3 regions of the Streptomonospora salina genome follow, and region 2 is predicted to be linked to each of the others. Evidence: riboswitches for the same ligand, from Rfam matches in the RefSeq annotation. Region 2 holds a riboswitch; each other region holds the start of a gene.
What was found. Region 2 has a riboswitch for cobalamin ahead of metE (5-methyltetrahydropteroyltriglutamate--homocysteine S-methyltransferase). Riboswitches for the same ligand answer to the same signal wherever they lie in the genome.

Region 1 (5,502 bases), 4.1 Mb from region 2:
TCCCGCCCTGGACTTCGCCGGCGACGACATCGACGTCGTGGGCGTGCCCGGCATCACCGCCGCCGTCGCCGCGGCGCACCGCCTCGGCGCGCCGCTGGGCCACGACCACGCCTACATCTCGTTGTCGAACCTGCACACACCCTGGGAGGCCATCGAGAACCGCGTACGCGCGGCCGCCGAGGGCGACTTCACCGTGTGCTTCTACAACCCGCGCAGCCTGCGCCGCGACTGGCAGCTGCCGGAGGCGCTGGACATCCTCGCCGAGCACCGTCCGCCCGAGACCCCGGTGGGCTACGTCCGCAACGCCGCCCGCGACGACGAATACGCCGTGGTGACGACGCTGCAGGAGATGCTCGACGGCGGCAGCGCCGACGTCGACATGTACACCGTGGTCCTGGTCGGCAGCTCGGCCAGCCGCACCGTGGCCGGACGGTTCGTCACCCCGCGCGGCTACACCTGGCGCGCGGCGGCGCACCCGGAGTGAGGCGTGGTCACGTTGGAGGGTCCCTTGTGAGGTGGCTCAACCCCCTGAATCCAGGTCCAGCAGCCGTGCGGCCTCCTCGGGGGTGGCCGGGTCGGGAGCGCGGGGGTCGAGCAGGTCGGCCGCGCGCAGCGCCCGCCCGGCCGCAGGGGCCCACGCCGGGCGCAGCCGGGCCGCCGCGAGCAGGGCGGGGTCGGCCAGGACGTCGCGGGCCGGTCCGGAAGCCAGCAGGCCCCGGTTGAGCAGCAGGACGGTGTCGGCCCACCGGTAGGCCAGGTCCACGTCGTGGGTGGAGACCACCAGGGTGGTGCCCGCCGCCCGCAGCCCTTCCAGGGTCTGCACCAAGGACTCCACCCCTTCGGGGTCCAGCCCGGCGGTGGGCTCGTCCAGCACCAGCACCGAGGGCCGCATCGCCAAGGCTCCCGCCAGCACGACCCGCTTGCGCTGGCCGTAGGAGAGCAGGTGGGTGGGCTGGTCGGCCAGATCGGTGATCTCCAGCGCCTCCAGCGCCCAGGCCACCCGTTCGCGTGCGGCGTCGGCGGCCAGGCCCAGGTTCATCGGCCCGAACGACACGTCCTGGCTGACGCTGGCGGAGAACAGCTGGTCGTCGGGGTCCTGGAAGACCAGCTGCACCCGGCGCCGCAGTTCGTTGAGGGCACGGCGTCCCCGCCGCACGCGTTCGCCGTCGACGTGGATCTCGCCCGTTTCGGGGGTGAGGCTGCCGGACAGCAGCCGCAGCAGCGTCGTCTTGCCGCCCCCGTTGGGGCCGAGCACCCCCACGACTGAGCCCTGGGCGATGCGCACGTCCAATGCGGTGAAGACCGGCGCTGTGTCGGGATAGCGGAACGCGAGCCCGTGCCCGGACAGGGCGGCGGGCGGGGCGGCGGTGGCGCCCCCGGGGTCGGTGGTCACAGCGGGGCTCCAAGCGAAAAGTAGCTCGCCGTCGCCGCCGCAACCAGTACTGCGGGCAGTGCGGCGGCGGCCAGGGCGGACGGTCGCAGGGGCAGCTCTTCCACCAGCACGGTCAGTTCGCCGGTGTAGCCGCGGCATTCCAGGCCGCGCTGCATGCGCTGCGCCCGGTCGAACGAGCGGACGAACAGTGCCGCACCCAGCGAGCCGACCGAGCGGATCCACGCGCGCCGACCGGCGTAGCCGAGCCGCCCGGCCTGGGCGGTCTGGATGCGGCGGGCGCTGTCCAGGGTGACGAACAGCATCCGGTAGATCAGTGCGATCACCTCGACCAGCGCGCTGGGCAGGCCGATGCGTGTCAGCCGCGGCAGCAGGTCGGCCAGCGGGGTGGTGAAGGCGAACAGGAGCTGGCAGCACACCGCCGCCGCGGCCCGCCCGGTGACCTCGGCCGCCCGCGCCGCTCCGGCGGGGTCCAGTGCCACCGCCCCCTGCGGGCCGCCGACCGTGACCAGCAGCGCCAGCGACCCGGTGAGGATGAACAGCAGCGGGACCCAGGCAGCGCGAGCGAAGGCGCGCGGCGGCACCCGTGCCGGTCCGAACCCCGCGGCCAGGGCGACAACGGCGACCATCGGAGCCGCGGGCCATGTGGGCAGCGCCAAGGCGCAGACCAGCAGACCGCCGAAGAAGACGCCCTTGGCGGCGGGGTGGACCCGCCGCCAAGGGCTGGTATAGGCGGCGGCGTCGATCGCCAGCACGCGGCTACCGTTCGGCCGGGCCGGTCTCCGCTTCGGCGGAGCCGGCCGCCTTCGGGCTCCCGGATCCGGACGCTCCGGCCGGGGCCGTGCCGAGCTTGTTGCGGGTGCGGACGACCCCGAAGAAGTAGCCGATGAATCCCGCGCCGATGGCGGCCTGGAGGGCGAAGAGACCGGATTCGATCTCACCGGAGGGCGGCTCGTACAGGGGGGAGAACCACGGCTCGTAGTCGGGATCGGTCTCGGTCGCCATCTCCGGGGCCTGAGCGTCGACGCCCCCGAAGGGTTCGTCGAGGTGGCTGCCGGATCCGATGATCAGGGGAAGCACGGCGATCAGCGCGGCCGCGGCGATCAGCAGCCAGGTGGTCGTGGTCTTGGGACGCATGTTTCAGCCCGCCTTCTCTTCGCTCACGTCGGTGGTCTGCCCATCGGAGGCCGGGGCCGCGGCGGCCGGGCTCCGCAGTACGCCCAGGCGGCGCAGCTGCTCGGGGGTGACCGTGGTCAGCAGCCGCATGATGACGACGGTGACCAGGCCCTCCACCACGGCGAGCGGGATCTGGGTGATCGAGAAGAGGCCGGCGAAGGCGGTGAAGGAGCCGAGGAAGCCGGACTGGGGGTCGGGAAACGCGAGGGCGAGCTGAACGCTGGTGACGGTGTAGGTGGCCATGCTGCCCAGCGCGGCGGCGCTGAACACCGCCATGTCCAGCGAGGTCTGCGCGCCGAAGCGCGCCGTGGCCGAGCGCACGAGCTTGAACGCCGTGTAGGCCACCCAGGGGCCCACCACGGCCATGGAGAAGACGTTGGCGCCGAGCGTGGTCAGACCGCCGTGTGCCAGCAGCAGGGCTTGGAACAGCAGGGTGATCGTTCCCAGTGCGGCCATGACCGGCGGGCGGAACAGGACCGCGCCTAAGCCGGTGCCCGTGGGGTGGGAGCAGCTGCCGGTGACCGAGGGGATCTTCAGCGCCGACAGCACGAAGCTGAACGCTCCGGCGGCGCCGATCAGCAGCTTGGCGTCGGGATCGGCGCGTACGGCGCGGGTGAGCGATCGGACACCGTGCGCGACGAACGGGGCCGCGACGGCGGTCCAGGCAGCTGCGTGCTGCCAGGGCAGAAATCCTTCAGCGATATGCATGTCGGGGGACCCAACTTCCAGCACCTCGTGGACGGTCGTCACGCCGTGGCCGGTCTCCTGGCTGACGGGTCGACGCCCTTTGCCGGCCTTCCCAGGGACGGCGTCGCCGCTGCCCCCAGTGGCCTACCGACGGCCGCGCCTGCGGCAGTTCGGGGCATCGGGCTTCCCGCTCACAGTGGCGAGGGCCGCGCCGGTTTCGAACCGGACTTCCCGAACACCACGGCATAAAAGAACGTACGGTGCTGACGGAGGTTTCGCAATACCGGCGGGTTCGGCGCCCTGACCGGGGAAGCTTCCCGAGAACCCCGTGTACGCTGGGCCGGCGCCGCGTCCGGAGGCCGCCGCGCCCGCCGCGGTGGCACTGGTCTCAGAGCCGGCGCCCGATCTGGAGGAGGCGTCTTGGTCGACCCCGCCGAGGTTCCGGCGCCGGTGGCTGTGACATCGTCGTGCACGGCCTGCGGCGCCTGTCTGCTGACCTGTCCGGAGCACGCGCTGCGGCCGCAGGGCGGGACTCTGGTGGTGCTGGGCGACACGTGCACGGGCTGCCTGGAGTGCGTGGAAGTGTGCCCGGCCGACGCGATCGCCGTGCTGGCGCGCTGACCGCGCCGACCGACACCAGCCGAGGGAGGAACGACTGTGGACCGGCGGGTGCACCCCATCGAAGCGGAATCGTTCGCCATCCTGCGCTCCCGGATCGACGTGGGCGGGATGGCGCCGCTGAGCCGCGCCGTGGCCGAGCGCATCATCCACTCCAGCGCCGACCTGGACTATGCGAGCGACCTGGTGATCGACGACACCGCCGTCGACGAGGCCGCTCAGCGCCTGGAGGAGGGCGCGCCGGTGGTGGCCGACGTCGGCATGGTCGCCGCGGGCATCACCGCCCGAGAATGCGTGTGCCACATCACCGACCCCCGTGCCGAGCGGCTCGCCCGCACCACCGGAATCACCCGCTCGGCCGCGGCGGTGCGCAGCGCCTACGCCGAGGTCGGCCCCGGCGCCGTGTGGGTGGTGGGCTGCGCCCCCACCGCACTGACCGAGATCATCGCCCGCCAGGTCGAGCCCGCGCTGGTCATCGGCCTTCCGGTGGGCTTCGTCGGTGCTGCCGAATCCAAGCAGGAGCTGCGCGAAAGCGGGCTTCCGCAAGTGAGCAACGTCTCGGAGAAGGGCGGGTCGGCGGTCGCCGCTGCGGCGCTGAACGCTCTGCTGTACGGTCCCGTACCCGAGTGAGCGGGTCCCCGCCCCGCGGCGGCCGCGCACCGCAGGGGCGCCGGGCACCCGCGCACCGGGCGGACGCCCCGCCGACGGACAGGAGAGGAGGAGCCGGCCACCGCTGACCTGGCGGCGGCGACCCGCGCGTGCGCGCGCCGGGGCCGCCTCCACCGCGCCGGGGCACCGTCCCCGCCCCGAGCTTTCCCGCACGCGGCCGCCGCCGCGGCCCGTCCCCCCACCCGAGAAGTCGGACCGTGCTGCCTGAACGCCGGTCCGAAACGCCCCATTTACCGGTTAGGAATCGGATGCAACCGCCTTTGCTGCTGGTCGGACACGGAACCCGCGACGACAAGGGCGTGGCGGACTTCGAGGCGTTCGTCGAGCGCCTGGGCCGCCGCCTGCCCGACCGCGAGGTCGCCGGGGGCTTCATCGAGCTCTCGCCGCCCCCGCTCACCGACGCCGTCGGCGACCTGTACGCCAAGGGCCACCGCAGCATGGTGGCCCTGCCGCTGATGCTGGTGGCCGCCGGCCACGCCAAGGGCGACATCCCCGGTGCCCTGGCCCGTGAGAAGGAGCGCCACTCCGCTTTCGACTACACCTACGGCCGCCCGCTCGGCCCCCACCCCACGGTGCTGCGGCTGCTGGCCGAACGGCTGGGGGAGGTCCTCGACGGCGACGCGGGCGCAGCCGCCGGCGAGCGCCCGCGCACCGCGGTGCTGCTGGTGGGCCGCGGCTCGACCGACCCCGACGCCAACGCCGAGGTCTGCAAGGTGGCGCGGCTGCTGCAGGAGGGCCACGCGGCCGAGCACGGCGCCGACTTCGTCGAGCCCGCTTTCATCTCGCTGGCCTGGCCCAGCGTCCCCGAAGGGCTGGAGCGCATCCGGCGGCTGGGCGCGGAGCGGATCGTCGTGCTGCCCTACTTCCTGTTCTCCGGCATCCTGCCCGACCGCGTCGCCGACCAGACCCTGGAGTTCGCGGGCGAGCACCCGGAACTCGACGTCCGCTGCGGTCCGGTCATC
Region 2 (5,502 bases):
GGCAGCGGCGGCAGCCGCAGCGACTCCTCCTGGGCCCGCCGCCGGGCCTCGTAGTCCGTGCGGCGCGCGTGCTCCGGCCGCAGCGACGCCACCCGCTCCTGCGCGCGGTGGTTGCGCACACCCTCCGCACGCATCCGGTCGGCGACCGCTGCGGAAGCGGCGGCCAGTTCTCCGGCGACGGCGTCGCGGCCCTCGCGCAGCGCCCGGCCCAGGGTGACGACTTCGTCCACCTTCTGCCGGGCGAAAGCCAGCCACGACTTCACCTGCGGATCGATCCCGGATTCGGCCTCGACGTCGTAGGGCACGTGCAGAAGCGAGCACGACGTGCCCACCGCCACCTCACCGGCCAGGCCCAGCAGCGTTGCCGCTGTCGTCAGGGCCGCATCGAGGTCGGTGCGCCAGACGTTGCGGCCGTCGACCAGCCCGGCGACCAGCGTCTTGTCGCGCAGGCCGTACAGCGCCGCCGGCCTCTCCAGCGCGGACCGGCCGGCGACCAGGTCCAGCCCCAGCGCCTCGACGGGCGAAGAGGCGAGCACGCCGAGCCCTTCACCGAGATCGCCGAAGTAGCCCGCCGCCATGAGGCGCGGGCGCTCCCGCAGCTCGCCGAGCCTGCGGTAGGCCGCCCGCAGCGCGTCCAGCTCCGATTCCGAGCGGTCGGCCGCGAACGCCGGCTCGTCGAGCTGGATCCACTCCACACCGGCGTCGCGCAGCTCCGACAGCAGTTCGGCGTAGGCGTCCAGGACGTCCTCCAGCCGGTCCAGCGGCCGGAATCCCTCCGGCGCCTGCTCGGCGGGCTTGGACAGCAGTAGGAACGTCACCGGCCCCACCAGCACCGGACGGGTCGCCACGCCCAGTTCCAGCGCCTCCCGGTACTGCTCGACGGGGGTGCGGTCGGCGAGCCGGAACCGCGTGTCCGGCCCGATCTCCGGCACCAGGTAGTGGTAGTTCGTGTCGAACCACTTCGTCATCTCCAGCGGCACCGCGGAGTCCGCGCCGCGCGCCATGGCGAAGTAGGTGTCCAGGGGGCCCAGCCCCAGTCCGCTGAAGCGCGGGGGCACCGCACCGAACGTGACCGCGGTGTCCAGCACCTGGTCGTAGAACGAGAACGTGTTGCCCGGTACCGAGTCCAGTCCGGCGTCGGCGAGCGTGCGCCACGTGTCCGTGCGGACCCGGCGCGCCTCCTCGCGCAGCTCCGCCTCGCTGCTGCGCCCCGACCAGTAACTCTCCAGCGCACGCTTGAGCTCCCGGTCGGGTCCGATCCGGGGATAGCCCAGTACAGTCGATCCGATCATGCTGGTCAACGCTCTCTCCTCGCGAGCTCGACGGCAGGCTCCGAGGGCTGCGGCGGCCAGAGGCCGACCAGCGAGCAGCGGCGCGTGCGACGCCCCTGCGGGCCGATCGTCCGCCAGGTCCTCCCGCGAGACCTCGGGACCGACGCGCACCGGCAGGTGCGCGTGCGGGTGGCAGGTCTTCGGACTCGCGGGCACCTTCCGTCCGTCGGACGGATCGTCCTACCGGCCGCCTGCTTCCCAGACTCCTCGGTCCAGTGCTGCCCGGTCCCTGGGAACCGGGGGCGGCGTTCGTTCCCGCTCACCGCTGCGGGGCAGTCCCGGACTCGCACCGGGTTCCCTCTTGCCTCGTCCGCCCCGGACCGCCGTCTCAGGCGTGTTCCGCGGGAGGACGAACCACCAGCACGTCCAGACTAGCCCTCCACCGCCCGAAGGCAACACCGGTCGGATCACCGGAAGGAGTGACGGCGGTCACCGGATCGCTCGAAACGCCCGCGGGGCGCACGGGTCTCTGCGCCCCGGGGGCACCCCGCTGCGGCGGCCCGGGCGCGGGGGCCGCCTGCGGCTACCGGCCGTGCGCGGCGGCCAGCGCCGCAGCCGCCCGGGCCAGCCGCCCGCCCTGGGAGCGGGCGGCCACCAGCACCGCCTTGGCGTGGGCGGGGTCCTCGGCCGCAAGCGCCTCGGTCTGGCTGACCCCGTAGGGGTTGCCGCCCGCTGCGTGGACGGCGTCGTAGTCGACGTAGCCGGTCGGCAGCACCAGCGCACCCCAGTGGTACATCGTGTGGTACAGCGAGAGCAGGGTGGACTCCTGACCGCCGTGGTGCTCGTAGGACCCCGTGAACCCGGTGGCCGGCTTGTCGGCGAGTTCCCCGGCCTCCCACAGCGACGCGGTCGTGTCCAGGAACTGCCGCAGCTGGGACGCCATGTTGCCGAAGCGGGTCGGCGTGCCGAACGCGTAGCCGTCCGCCCAGGTGAGGTCGGCGTGGCCGGCTTCGGGAACGTGCGCGGTGGCGTCCAGATGGGCGCGCCAGGCCGGGTTGGCGTCCACGGCCTCCGCCGGCGCCAGCTCCGCGACCCGGCGCAGCCGCACCTCGGCCCCCGCGTCGGCGGCTCCTTCGGCGAACGCCTCCGCGATGCGGTGCATGTTGCCGGTGGAGGAGTAGTAGATGATCGCGATCCGGGCGTCGTGGGTGTTCATCGGAGCGGTTCCTTTCGTCGTTGCGGTGCGGTCCCACCGTGCTCGCCCGCGCTTACCGGACGCTGCCCGTCGGCTTACGGTCGGCTGCCCCGCCGCCATGGCCTAGCGTGTCCGGTATGCGATTCGGGGTGCTCGGGCCGCTCGCGGTCTGGACGGACGAGGGCACGGCCGTCCAGGTGCCCGGAGTGAAAGTGCGGACCCTGCTGGCCGACCTCCTCGCGCACGCGGGCCGGCCCGTATCGGCCGACCGGCTGGTCGCCGACCTGTGGGGCGAAGAGCCGCCGGCCAACCCGGCGGGAGCGCTGCAGGCCAAGGTCTCCCAGCTGAGGCGGTCCCTGGAGGACGCCGAACCGGGCGGCCGGGCCCTGGTTGAATGGCGCACCCCCGGCTACCTGCTGCGCGTCGAGAGCTCGCACGTGGACGCCGGACGGTTCGCGCGGATCACCGCCCAAGCGCGCGACAGCGGCGCCCCCCGCGCCCGGACCGCCCTGCTCACCGACGCCCTGGAGCTCTTCCGCGGCCCGGCCTACGCCGACTTCGCCGACGCGGAGTTCGCCCGCACCGAGATCGCCCGCCTGGAGGAACAGCGGACGACGGCGCTGGAAGACCTCGCCGACGCGCGCCTGGAGCTGGGCGAGTACCGGCCACTGGCCGGCGAACTCGACGCGCTGGTGGAGCAGCACCCGCTCCGGGAGCGGCTGCGTGGCGCCCACATCCGCGCCCTGTACCAGTCCGGCCGCCAGAGCGACGCCCTCGCGAGCTACGAGCGCATGCGCGTGCGGCTGCGGACGGAGCTGGGGGCGGACCCCGGCCCCGAGCTCGTCCGGCTCCACCAGGCGGTCCTGCAGCAGGATCCCGCTCTCCGGCCGGACCCGCCCCACCAGGCCGCCGCCCGCCCCCGGACCAACCTGCCCGCCCCACTGCTGGCGGATGGCGGCCTGGTGGGGCGCGACGGCGACACCGCCGACGTGCGCACCCGGTTGGCGGCCGGCCGGCTGGTCACCCTCACCGGTCCGGGCGGGGTGGGCAAGACCCGGCTGGCGGTCGAGACGGCCGCCCGAGCGGCCGAAGACTTCCCCGGCGGCACCTGGCTCGTGGAACTGGCCGCGCACCACCCGACCGACACGGCCCAGGCACTGGCCGGGGCGGTGCTGGCGGCGCTGGGCATCCGCGAGGACGCCGGCGTCGGGGCGGCCGCCGGCCGGGAGTACACCGGCCCCCTCGACCGGCTCACGGCGGCGCTGCAGGCCGAGAGGCCCTTGCTCATCCTCGACAACTGCGAACACGTGGTCGAGGCGGCAGCCGAGCTGGCGCAGGTCCTCTTGGCCGCGGCGCCCCACGTGCACATCCTGGCCACCGCGCAGGAGCCCCTAGGGATCACCGGAGAACTGCTGTACCCGGTGCCGCCGCTGCAGCTGCCCGACCCGGACGCCGACGTGCACGCCATGGAGCACACCCCCGCCGTGCGGCTGTTCGTCGACCGGACCGCCGCCGCCGCACCGGGATTCGCCCTCGATCCGGACAACGCCGCGGCAGTGGCGTCGATCTGCCGGCGCCTTGACGGGATCCCTCTCGCGCTGGAGCTGGCCGCCACGCGGGTCCGGTCGCTGGGAGTCCGCGAGCTCGCCGCGCGGCTGGACGACCGGTTCCGGATCCTCACCGCCGGAAACCGCGACGCCCCGGCCCGGCAGCGGACACTGCGGGCGATGATCGACTGGAGCTGGGAGCCGCTACCCGAGCCCGAACGCGCCGTGCTGCGCCGATTGGCCGTGCACGCCGACGGTTGCACCCTGGAGGCGGCCGAAGACGTCTGCTCCGGCGGCGAGGTGGCCGCCGCCGACGTCCTCGACCTGCTTTCCCGGCTGGTGGACCGCTCCCTGGTGGTCGCCGAGACCGCACCCGGAACCCGGGCGGGAGGCGGCGCGGAGCACGGGACCGCAGCCCGCCCCTCGCCTCGCTACCGGCTTTTGGAGTCCGTCGCCGCCTACTGCCTGGAGCGCGCCGACGAGGCCGGCGAGACCGACGCCGTGCGGCACCGGCACGCCCACTACTACACCCGCCTCGCCGAGCAGGCCCGGCCCCGGCTTCGGGGCAGCGGCCAGCACGCGTGGCTGGAGCGCATGGACACCGAGTCCGCCAACATGCGTGCGGCCCTGGACACCGCCGTGCGTCTCGGCGCCGCATCCGTTGCGCTGCGCCTGGTCAACGCGCTGGCCTGGTATCTGATCCTCCGCGGACGCTACGGCCAGGCCTGCGAATCGCTGCGGGCGGCACTGGAGCTGCCCGGTGCGCCGGCGGGGCCGGACCGGGCGGCAGCGCTGTCCTGGCTGGCGGCGCTCGGCTTTACGACCCTCGGCGGCGCCGATGCCGACGAACGGGCCCGCGACGCGCTGGAGGCCTACGACCGCCTCGACGACCCCGACGGGCGCGCGCACGCCCAGTGGCTGCTGGCCTTCGCCCGGCAAGGCTCCGGCGACCTGGCGGGCAGCGAGAAACTGGTCGAACAGGCACTGAGCACCTTCCGCGCCCGCGGGAACCGGTGGGGCATCGCCGCGGCCAGGAGTACCCGCGCCGAGACCGCCCTGGCCCGGGGCTGCCTGGCGGCGGCCCGGCGCGACAGCGAGGCCGCGGAGTCGCTGTTCCAGGAGGTCGGGGACCGCTGGGGCCAGGTCCAGGCCACCCGTACCCGCGGCCTCCTCGCCGAGATCGCCGGCGACTACGACGCGGCCGAGCGGGCGCATCGCAGCGTACTCGGGCTGGCCGAGGAACTGAAACTCTGGCCCCTGGTATCCGTGCAGACCGCCGCACTCGGCCGGCTGGCCCTGCTCGCCGGCGACGTCGACGACGCGGACGAGCTGCATGAGCAGGCGCGGCTGCTGGCCGCCGAGCAGGGCGACGGATCGGGGGAGGCGTTCGCCGCCACCGGGCTCGCACTCGGCGCCCGGCGCCGGGGCCGACTCGACACCGCGGAGGCCCACCTGCGCCGGCTGCTGGCCTGGAACCGCCGCACCGGCT
Region 3 (5,502 bases), 4.6 Mb from region 2:
GCGAGGCCGATCGCGCCGCCGACGGCGTAGGCGAGCGCGACCGCGGCCAGCGACACGGCCAGGACCGAGCGGCCGCCCAGCAGCAGCTGGGTGAGCACGTCGCGGCCCAGCCGGTCGGTTCCGAGCGGGTAGCCGCCGCCGGGCGCGGCGAACGGCGGCCCCGGATCGGCCGCGACCAGCGGTGCCAGCAGCGGTCCGGCCAGCCCGGTCGCAGCGGGTACCAGGACCATGGCGAGGGGGAGCGCCGCGCGCCGCCGCATCACCGGCGCACCTGCTCGATCCGCGGCACGAGCCGCCGGGAGACCAGCTCGGCCGCCTGGTTGAGGGCGATCGTCACCGCGCCGAGAACGAAGACGTACCCCTGGACCACGGGAACGTCGCGCATGGCGACCGCGTCGACGACTCCCCCCGCGACTCCGGGGACCGCGAACACGACCTCCACGACCAGCACTCCCGAGAACAGGTTGTCTCCGACGCGCGCCAGCTCCTCGGATGCGGGGGCGAGGGCGTTGGGAGCGACATGGCGCAGCAGCAGCCGGCGGCGCCCCACACCGAGGCGGCGGGCGTGGGCGGCGTATTCGCTGCGCATGGCATCGGCGGTGCCCGCGCGCACCTGGCGGACGAGCAGCGCCGCGACCCGGCACAGCAGGACCGCGACGGGCAGCACCAGCAGTAGCGGGTCGGTGAGCAGCCGCCAGCCGTCGGCGCCCATCGCGGTGGCGGGAAGCAGGCGCACCTGCAGGGACAGCCCCAGGACCAGCAGCATCGCCAGCGCGAAGTCGGGGATGGAGTACAGCACAAGGGTGGCCGTGGTCACGGCCCGGTCCAGGCGGCCGCCCTCCCCGGCCCCGGCGGCCAGGCCGAGGGCCGCGGCCAGGGGCACCAGCAGCGCCACCGTCGCGGCGGCCAGGATGAGGGTGGGCGGCAGGGATCGGGCCACCAGGTCGGTGACCGGCCGGCCCGAGATCAGCGAGGTTCCGAGGTCGCCGGTGAGCAGGTCCTGCCACCACTGGAGGAACCGGATCGTCGGCGGCTCGTCCAGGCCCATCCGGGCGCGGATCTCCGCCGCCTGCTGCGGGGTGTAGTCCTCGCCGAGGACCGCCTCGGCTGCGTCGCCGGGCAGCGCCTCGGTCGCGGTGAACACCAGCACCGACAGGGCGAGCAGCTGCGCGGCGGCCACGCCGAGGCGGCCGAGGGCGGCCCGTGCCGTCACTCCAACCAGACCCGGTCGAACCTCGCCCAGTCGGCGGTGTTGGGCGGCGCGTCCCGCTCGACACCGCGCAGGGACGCGGCGGTGGCGTTGATCCACTCGGTGTAGCCCCACACGATCAGGCCGCCGTCGTCGTGGAGCTCCTGCTGGAGCTCGTGGTAGCGGCGGGTGCGCTCCTGCTCGTCGGCGGTGGCCTGGGCCCGGGCGAACGCTTCGTCGAACCCCGCGCGCTTCCAGCCGGTGACGTTCTGGGGTGCGTCGCTGACCATGCGCAGCGCGAGGTGGTTGGGGATGGGCATCGACCCGGACCGGTAGGAGGCGAACACGCCCTGGTCCAGGATGTCGCTGAAGTAGGTGTCCTGGTTGCCCACGCGCACGTCGACGGTGGCCCCGGCCTCGGCGGCCTGTTCGGCGAAGAGGGTGGCGGCGTCGACGAAGCCGGGCGCGGCCTCGGAGGTGTCGAGCGCGACCTCCAGGTCCTGGGCGCCGGCCTCGCGCAGCAGGCGGCGCGCCCGGTCCAGGTCGCGTCCGCGCTGGGGCAGGTCGTCGTCGAAGTACCGGTATCCGCTGCCGAAGACGTCGTTGCCGACCCGCGCGGTTCCGGCGGAGACGACATCCACCAAGCGCTCGCGGTCCACCAGCAGCCGGAACGCCTTGCGTACCCGCGGGTCGTCGAACGGCGCCCGGTCGGTCTTCATCGCCATGGCGGCCATCCCGCTGTTGGGGGTGCGCACCACGGTGACATCGGGGTTGTCCTCGTTCGAGCGGGCGAAGGTGGCCGACATGTCGTGGATGTACTCGCCTTGCCCGCCGAGCAGGGCGTTGCCGCGCGCTTCGGACTCGGCGGAGAGGATCTCCAGTTCCCCGATGCGCGCCCCGCCGTCCCAGTGGTCGCCGAACCGCTCCGCGCGCATCGACCGGCCGGCCTCGAAGGAGGCGAGAGTGAACGCTCCCGACCCCACTGCGTCGGTGGCGGGGTCGCGGTCGTCGAAGTCGGCCGGGACGATGTGCATGCCGGTACCGGCGAGAAGCGCGGGCAGCTCGTAGGTGGGCGAGGTCAGCCGCAGCTCGACCGTGCGCTCCTCCACCGCTCGGGAGTTGCCCAGGTCGACCCGGGCCAGCAGGGTGCGGCCGTTGCGCGGGGTGTCGGCGGGGGCCGTGATGCGCGCGTAGCTGGCCAGCACGTCGTCGGCGGTCACCGTGCGGCCGTCGTGGAATCGGGCGGCGCGCAGCCGGAACCGCCACCGGGCGCCGCCCTCGTCGACCGTCCAGTCCTCGGCGAGCTGGCCGCGCGGCGACATGTCGGCGTTGAACTGGGTCAGCTTCTCGTACAGCGCCTTGTGCCGGGCCTGGTCGATGAACAGCGGCTGGACGTGCGGATCCATCGACTCGTTGGCGCCTCCGCCCGCGAAGAGCGCGCGGACCCGGCCGCCGCTTCGGGGCCGTTCCGGGGCCGGATCACCGGAGCATCCGCCGAGCAGGACCGCGCCGGCGCCGAGCGCTCCCAGGCCCAGCGCCGCCCGGCGTGTCGTTTCTATCGGCATGAGGGCGCCACCTCCGGTACGCCGCAGGGTGTGTGCGCGCAAGCGGGGGCGGTGCGGGCGCGGTGGCCGCGCACCGCCGGACATGCTGCTGGCAGGATCACGTCGCCTTTCCTCGGGCGGTCGGGGCCCGCCGTCGGCAGGCGGGCGCGGGAATACGACCGGGGCGGTATCAGCGCAGGCGGAGGGGCGCCGACCGCGCGGCGACGCGTCGGCGACCGTGGTGTCCGTGCATGGGCGATGCCCGTCCTCCCTGGGGTGATCCGCCCCGGCTCGTGAGGCACGACGACGTGAGTCTCCTGGCTCGCGGGTCTGCGCCGGGACCCCGGCCTTCCCGCCCCGCACGGGGCAGTGGCCGTCTTGCAGGGCCGGCTCGCCGCTCACAGTGGCGGTACCGCGCCGGATTCGCACCGGCCTTCCTCGGTTCGCCGTCGTGATCGTTCGACCGCAATCCTGACATATCCCGGTCGCGCATCCGATGCGTCCCCGCGCCGGCGGGCGCGGGGCCCGGCGGCAGCGACGGTCCCGCCAACAGTCTCCGCACGGGATCCGCCCGAAAGCGCCGAAAACAGCCCTGCGGCCCGCGGTTCCATCGGGATGTTCCGTTTACCCGGGAACGATCACGGCTAGGAATCGGACATGATCGGACAGTCACCGGACCCGGTCCTCATCCGGAACGTGCGCATCTTCGACGGCGTCGACCAGGAACTGCGCCACGGCCACGTCCTCCTCAAGGACCGCAGGATCGCCAGGGTGTTCCTCGCCCCGGAGGAACCGCCCGCGGGGATCGAGGCCGCGGTCGTCGACGGCACCCGGACCGACGGCACCTCGCGAGTGCTGATGCCGGGGCTGATCGACGCCCACGCCCACGTCATGCTGGCCGGGAGCACGCAGGAGCAGCTCCTGCTGGGCGGCGCCGGGCTTGCCTATTACAACGGACTGGCCGAGGCCCGGGCCATGCTCATGCGCGGCTTCACCACCGTCCGCGACATGTCCGGCGACACGGTCGACCTCAAGCGGGTGCTGGATTCCGGAGCCTTCCCCGGGCCCCGCATCTACCCCTGCCAGGCGGGCATCTCCCAGACCTCCGGCCACGCCGACTTCGGCACCGCCTACGAGCCTCCGACCGCCCTGGGCGGGATGCCCTCGCGCGCCGAGGAGCTGGGCATGTCCCGCATCGCCGACGGACGCGACCGCGTCCTGGCCGCGGTGCGCGAGCAGCTCAAGAAGGGCGCCAGCCAGATCAAGGTCATGGCGGGAGGCGGGGTGGCCTCCGCCTACGACCCCGTGGACGTGTGCCAGTACACCCCGGACGAGCTCCGTGCCGCCGTCGAGGCCGCCGACGACTGGGGGACCTACGTCTCCGTGCACGTCTACGCGGACGCGGGCATCGAGCGCGCCGTCGAGGCAGGGGTGCGCTCGATCGAGCACGGCCACCTGGCCCAGGAGTCCGCCTTCGCCTCACTGGCGCAGCACGGCGCCTGGCTGAGCACGCAACCGTTCGTGGAGAGCGACCATTCCTACCCGAACCCGGCCTCGGCCGCGAAGAACCGGCTCGTGTGCGACGGGGTGGAACGGACCTACCGCTGGGCTCGCGAGTACGGGGTGAAGACGGCGTTCGGCAGCGACCTGCTGCTCGACCCCTCCCGAAGCCGCATGCAGGCGCTCATGCTGCCCCGTCTCACCGGCTTCGGATACACCGCCGCAGAAGCGTTGGCCATGGCCACCTCCGGAAACGCCGGCCTCCTCGCGCTTGCGGGCAGGCGCGACCCTTACCGGTTGGACGACTGCGCGTCCCCCTTGGGACGTATCGCCGAAGGGGCGTGGGCCGACGTGCTGGTGGTCGACGGAGACCCCACCCGGAACCTGGACCTGTTGGCCGCGCCGGAGGCTAACCTGGCTGTCATCGTCAAGGACGGGCGCATCCACAAGAACCTGCTCGGGGCGTAGCCGGAGCATCCTCCGCCGGCCGGGTGCGGCTCCCGTCCCCCGCATCGTCCGATGCGGGCGAGATGCGGTGCACCGCCGCTGCGCCTCCTGCTACGACGGGTCGACGCCGAACATGCGCCTGAAGGAGAGCTCACCGCCGAGCCACCCCGCGTACCCGAGAATCGCCGTGCTGAGCGCCGTAAGCATCAGCCCCGTCGGCAGCACCGCGCCTTCCGGATCGGGAATCCGCAGCAGAAACGTGACCAGGAGCAGAACCAGCACGACGCCGTTGGCGGCTCCGTGCCGCAGCGCCGCCGCGCTCTTGCGGATCTTCCGGACTCCGATGAAATCCACGAGACCGGGCACGGCTGCTGCCAGGCCGCTGAAAAGGCCGCCGCCGACCAGCCACACGCCGGCCGAGGCCCAGGCCGGGGACCCTTCGGCCACGTACCCGATGTCCGCGGCCAATGCGGCGACGATCAGGCCGATCGGCAGCGCGACCAGCATCGGATGGACGGGGTGCCCCTTGACCGCCGCACGGCTGGGCGTCGGCTCGTGAGTCATCGAATACTCCTCCCGCGCAGAAGCGCCCCTACCCGCGGGGCCGACGGCGCTAACCGGCGACGGCGCCGCCGCGCGGGCTCTCTCCCGCCGCCGGTGCGGATGCCGCCGCGGCCGGCACTGCCGCTGCCCGGCTCCCACGCGGCGCACCGGTGTCGCCCGAAGGTGTGGCGTCATAGCAGGCGAGACGGGGTCTGCCCGGTGGCGACCGCAGTGGGGGAGCACCGTTCCGGCGGTGGGGCGCACCGCGTCCCGGCTCGG

Region 1: linked by a shared signal. The riboswitch ahead of HNR25_RS19930 (energy-coupling factor ABC transporter permease) and the one ahead of metE (5-methyltetrahydropteroyltriglutamate--homocysteine S-methyltransferase) in region 2 are both predicted to bind cobalamin.
Region 3: linked by a shared signal. The riboswitch ahead of HNR25_RS22265 (ABC transporter substrate-binding protein) and the one ahead of metE (5-methyltetrahydropteroyltriglutamate--homocysteine S-methyltransferase) in region 2 are both predicted to bind cobalamin.

The regions. Positions count from the first base shown of each region.
Region 1 is NZ_JACHLY010000001.1:4,397,199-4,402,700, forward strand. Features, by position in the region: gene cobJ (precorrin-3B C(17)-methyltransferase) at 1-484, shown strand, start outside; gene HNR25_RS19915 (energy-coupling factor ABC transporter ATP-binding protein) at 521-1,393, opposite strand; gene cbiQ (cobalt ECF transporter T component CbiQ) at 1,390-2,145, opposite strand; gene HNR25_RS19925 (energy-coupling factor ABC transporter substrate-binding protein) at 2,150-2,527, opposite strand; gene HNR25_RS19930 (energy-coupling factor ABC transporter permease) at 2,531-3,316, opposite strand; cobalamin riboswitch at 3,305-3,511, opposite strand; gene HNR25_RS19935 (4Fe-4S binding protein) at 3,704-3,874, shown strand; gene HNR25_RS19940 (precorrin-8X methylmutase) at 3,911-4,501, shown strand; gene HNR25_RS19945 (sirohydrochlorin chelatase) at 4,789-5,502, shown strand, end outside.
Region 2 is NZ_JACHLY010000001.1:346,758-352,259, reverse strand. Features, by position in the region: gene metE (5-methyltetrahydropteroyltriglutamate--homocysteine S-methyltransferase) at 1-1,292, opposite strand, end outside; cobalamin riboswitch at 1,466-1,631, opposite strand; gene wrbA (NAD(P)H:quinone oxidoreductase) at 1,855-2,487, opposite strand; gene HNR25_RS01640 (AfsR/SARP family transcriptional regulator) at 2,604-5,502, shown strand, end outside.
Region 3 is NZ_JACHLY010000001.1:4,927,808-4,933,309, reverse strand. Features, by position in the region: gene HNR25_RS22275 (ABC transporter permease subunit) at 1-260, opposite strand, end outside; gene HNR25_RS22270 (ABC transporter permease) at 260-1,213, opposite strand; gene HNR25_RS22265 (ABC transporter substrate-binding protein) at 1,210-2,754, opposite strand; cobalamin riboswitch at 3,024-3,217, opposite strand; gene HNR25_RS22260 (metal-dependent hydrolase family protein) at 3,391-4,701, shown strand; gene HNR25_RS22255 (DUF2231 domain-containing protein) at 4,792-5,502, opposite strand, start outside.